Regions from separate parts of the Pseudomonas sp. GW822-FHT06B12 genome, predicted to be linked through region 2. Evidence: riboswitches for the same ligand, from Rfam matches in the RefSeq annotation. Region 2 holds a riboswitch; the other holds the start of a gene.
The links. A riboswitch is a leader RNA that binds a small molecule or an ion and turns the genes downstream of it on or off. The one in region 2 is predicted to bind manganese.
Positions count from the first base shown of each region.

Region 1: another riboswitch for manganese. It lies ahead of AC1RKH_RS15010 (TMEM165/GDT1 family protein); the one in region 2 lies ahead of AC1RKH_RS03945 (sodium:calcium antiporter).

Region 1 is NZ_JBXALR010000006.1:77,800-80,192, forward strand. Features, by position in the region: gene AC1RKH_RS15005 (M48 family metallopeptidase) at 31-849, shown strand; gene AC1RKH_RS15010 (TMEM165/GDT1 family protein) at 980-1,564, opposite strand; yybP-ykoY riboswitch at 1,653-1,776, opposite strand; gene AC1RKH_RS15015 (methyltransferase) at 1,816-2,393, opposite strand, start outside.
Region 2 is NZ_JBXALR010000001.1:855,736-858,128, forward strand. Features, by position in the region: gene AC1RKH_RS03940 (magnesium transporter) at 1-262, opposite strand, end outside; M-box (ykoK) riboswitch at 408-582, opposite strand; yybP-ykoY riboswitch at 959-1,125, shown strand; gene AC1RKH_RS03945 (sodium:calcium antiporter) at 1,136-2,143, shown strand; gene AC1RKH_RS03950 (MliC family protein) at 2,173-2,393, opposite strand, start outside.

The DNA of each region.
Region 1 (2,393 bases), on a different contig from region 2:
ATACGCGGCATGTTTTCAGGGAGTTTGTTGATGAATAAAACATTGGTTTTGTGTGCTTTGAGTGCAAGCCTGCTGCTCAGTGGCTGCCAGTCGGTCAACACCACCAACGGCGGCGCGGTGGGCGTGGAGCGCAAGCAGTACATGTTCAGCATGCTGTCGAGCGATGAGGTCAATCAGATGTATGCCCAGTCCTACCAAAAGACGGTGGGGGAGGCGAGCAACAAGGGTGTGCTGGACAAGAACAGTAACGAGGCCAAACGGGTTCAGGCGATTGCCAATCGGCTGATCGCCCAGGCCCCGGTCTTCCGGCCGGATTCGGCGCAGTGGCAGTGGGAAGTCAACTTGATCAAGAGTGACGAACTCAACGCCAACTGTGGTCCTGGCGGCAAGATCATTTTCTACACCGGGCTGATCGACAGCCTGAAGCTCACCGACGATGAAATCGCTGCGGTCATGGGCCACGAAATCGCCCACGCCTTGCGCGAGCATGGTCGTGAAGCGATGTCCAAGGCCTATGGCATTGAAATGGCCAAGCAGGGCGCGGGTGCCTTGCTCGGGTTGGGACAGGACACCTTGGCACTGGCTGATACGGTGGCCAACTACGGCATGACCTTGCCCAACAGTCGTGCCAATGAAAACGAAGCCGACCTGATCGGTCTGGAACTGGCCGCCCGCGCCGGTTACGACCCGAACGCGGCAATCACCCTGTGGGACAAAATGAGCAAGGCGTCCGAAAGTTCGCCGCCAGAGTTCATGAGCACTCACCCGGCCTCCAGCAGCCGGGTTGCGTCGCTAAAGGCAGCGATTCCGAAAGTCATGCCGCTTTACCAGCAGGCCAAAAAATCCTGAGCCAATGATCGTTCCCACGCTCTGCGTGGGAATGCATCCAGTGACGCTCCGCGTCACAGCATTCGAAGCGGACGCGGAGCGTCCAGGGCGGCATTCCCACGCAGAGCGTGGGAACGATCTTCCTGCTGGGTTACACCCACCCGCTGCTCTGCATCGCCTTGTACACAGCCACAATGGCAAGGATGAAGAACGCCGACGCTGCCAGGCGACGGATCAGGGTCAGGGGCAGTTTGTCTGCGGCAAAATTACCGGCCAGCACCACCGGCACGTTGGCGATCAGCATGCCGAGCGTGGTGCCGATGATCACCAGCCACAGCTCAGGGTACTGAGCGGCGAGCATCACAGTGGCGATCTGGGTCTTGTCGCCGATTTCCGCGAGGAAGAATGCAATCAGCGTGGTCAGGAACGGTCCGAATTTGCGTGCGGTGCTGGCTTCGTCGTCATCCATCTTGTCCGGCACCAAGGTCCACAGCGCCGTCGCGGTAAAGCTCGCGGCGAGGATCCAGTGCAGTGTCGCATCCGAGAAGAAACTCCCGAACCAGGCACCGACAGCACCCGCAGCGGCGTGGTTGGCCAGGGTTGCAGCAACGATACCGGCGATGATCGGCCAGGGTTTGCGAAAGCGTGCGGCGAGAATGAGCGCGAGCAATTGCGTCTTGTCGCCGATTTCGGCCAAGGCAACGACTGCAGTAGGGACGAGCAGAGAATCCAGCATCAGGGTTTTCCTAAGGGGCGGGTCGACACGGCTATGACACGTACAGCCTCCCCGCCCCGGGTAAGGTGTGCGTGTCATAGGTCTTGTCAAACCCTGCGATCCGTCTGTGCGGTCGCTTGGGTCGCATACGCCATGGTCTGAGGACCAAGTATGTTGACGTATGCCGGACGAGCATGGCGCTCGTGGGAGACTACTCCCCTAGGACGGAGCGGATTCTGCCTAGGCAAAATCCATTCGGCAAGCGCTAATTTCTAGCCGCGTTTGGCCCGGTAGATTCGAAAACCCTGACCTTCGGCCTTGATCGCACAGACACCGAGATGCTCCTCGATCAGCGGCTGATATTTCAGGAAACTGTTGGCCACCAGCCGAAGCTCGCCACCGTTTTTCAGATGTTTGGCTGCTTTTCGCAGCAAATTCTCCGTGGCGTGATAATCGGTATGGACCCCGACATGGAACGGCGGGTTGCTCAGAATCGCGCTCAACCCCATCGGGGCAGCGTCGATACCATCACCCGTCAGTACCTCGGCTTCCAGACCATTGGCGGCCAATGTCAGGCGACTGCTGGCCGCGGCGAACGCATCAACGTCGAGCAGGGTGACGGTGTTGTGTGGATAACGCCGTTTCACCGCCGCGCCCAAAACGCCTGCACCACAACCGAAGTCCAGCAAGTGACCGCTCGGCAGTTTGTCCAGGTGTTCGAGCAGCAGGGCACTGCCGCGATCCAGTCGACCGTGACTGAATACGCCCGGCAAGCTGATGACTTTCAGCGGGCCTTCTGCCAACGGCAGCTCGTATTCCTGCGCCAGGCTTTCCAGCGATTTGGCCTCGG
Region 2 (2,393 bases):
CGATCAGCTCGGGCACGATGTCGCGCCGCAGTTGATTCGGCGAAACCGAAAAGCGAATAGGCATCATCAGTTCGCGAACGCAAAGGTCCATGCTTTTTTCGGTGAGCAGTTTCTTGACCGACAGTTGGCCATGCACAGCGCTATGCGGATCAGTGACAAAGATGTGCGCCGGAATATCATCGTCCGGCAGTTGCTTGAGCAGATGTTCCCTCGCCTGGCTGACCGTCATGTTGCCGGTCACGGTGATGAGAAGAGGGCTCATATAAGACACCACTGTGTCTTTCAGGCGGATGTCCTTGAACGTGGAAGGGGTAGCGCTTGCAATTGACATTTGAGGTAGTCCCCGTAGCTGTTTTGACCACAAACAGTTCTCACATAGGGGCGTAAACCAGAGAAGAGAGTGCAGAAAGCGATCTCCACGTCTAAGTTTTGGCACTGTACAACGTATCCGGGCCACTGCGGCCGGAAGTCACTTGGGCTAAACCTTAATCCGATAGAGCCTGTCTTAACCTTGGGCGTCTCTCGACGTCGTCAGATCAGTGACCTGTGTTTGTACAGGAGCCTCGCCGAACGAGATACTGCAACATTAAATAAACCAGGGCGGGGCCGATCTGGAATCGGGCATCGCCGCTGTCAACACACTGTTTTTTTGATTAGCTCCTATATAAAAATTACCACTCAAGACTGTTGGGTAACCCCCAACGGATTATTTCCGGAACAAGAGTAAGAGGGATTGCGTTTGCTGTAACCCGCTCGATGGATAGTGTTCAGCGTTCATTCAGAAAATGATACTGAAGCGCTTTTTAGACATAAGACGTTACAAATATTTGTATCGAGCGCTTAAAGTACCGCCCGCTCTAGCTATATATGAGCCTGCAACAAAGTAATGAGGTCCTGAGTTCGAAGACTCGCAACTAAGCCGTTGACGCATGTGTACTTCATCTTTAGGATCGCCGTTCCCTTGGGGAGTAGCCGCCTTCGTTTCCGGAAGGGGTCACGTCAACATACTTGGCTCGCAAGCCATGGCGTGACCGGTCGTATGACTTGGCAAGACCATTGGTGAAGATACCTGTCTGTGGGTCGGACGCGGGTGTCTGAACCATTGGCTCTTGTGTCCGGCCCCTCAGGTTTCCTCATGCATTCAATGCCCATGACGTTTGCGTTGCTGTTGGGCTCCGCGGTTGTCATCTATCTGGCTTGTGAATACTTCGTCAATGGCGTCGAGTGGGTCGGTCGCAAACTTGCGGTCGGGCAGCAGGCCACGGGCTCCATTCTGGCGGCCTTCGGTACGGCGTTACCCGAAAGTGTGATCACGTTCATTGCCGTTGTGTTTGGCGACACGCCAGAGCAGAAGTCCCTCGGTGTCGGTGCTGCACTCGGCGGCCCTCTGGTCCTGGCTACAATCGCCTATGCGGTGGTCGGTGTGACGCTCTTGCTGTGTCGTCAGCGCTTGGCGAATACCGAGGCCATCCGTCAGGACTTCAAACGACTCAGCCGTGATCAAGGATGGTTCCTCACGATCTTTGTGGCGAAGATCGCGCTCGGTCTTGTCGTGTTCGTATACAAACCTTGGCTCGGTGTTCTTTTCCTGGCGGCCTATGCTGCGTATTTCTGGAAGGAAATGCGTGCTGAGCAGGATGAAGAAGAGCATGAGCTTGAACCCCTGAAGCTGTCGCCAGGCCAAGCGACTCCGTCGACGTCGGCGGCCGTGACTCAAACGCTTATCGCCTTGGCGGTTATCTTTGCTGCCTCTCACTTCTTTGTTGGACAACTCGACGCCCTGGGTCCAATGCTGGGTATTCACCCTCAACTGTTGGCCCTGTTGCTCAGCCCGATTGCTACCGAGTTACCCGAGACGCTGAATGCCATCATCTGGATTCGGCAGGGCAAGCATCGGCTGGCCTTGGCCAACATCAGTGGCGCCATGATGATTCAAGCCACAGTGCCCACTGCATTCGGTTTGTTCTTCACTCCCTGGGCGCTGGACAAGTCGCTGGTTTTGGCGGGGGTCATCACTCTGCTAGGTGTGGGCATCATGTTCCTGGCTTTCCGAAAGGGCATCATCTCGCGCGGGCTGTTGGCATCGATGGCCTTGCTATACATCCTCTTTGCAGTCCTTGTGAAGGTTCTTGATCTGACCTAAATGTGTATACCGTACCTGCGCCAGAGAAATCAGCTGGCCGGCTCGGCCGTACAACTCATTTCCCCTGAGCCGGGCTTCTGGAAGAGGACCACGTCGCCGTTTTGCCAGAAGCTGTAGTTCCCCTGGTAATCCTTGCCCGTGTAGTGGGTTCCCGAATCACTCTGCACCTGGCTCAGGGTGATCGAGCTGTTTGCCCATTTCAGGTACACCACACCAGGCTGCGTGCTAAAGAACGTGGCAGCAATCAGCG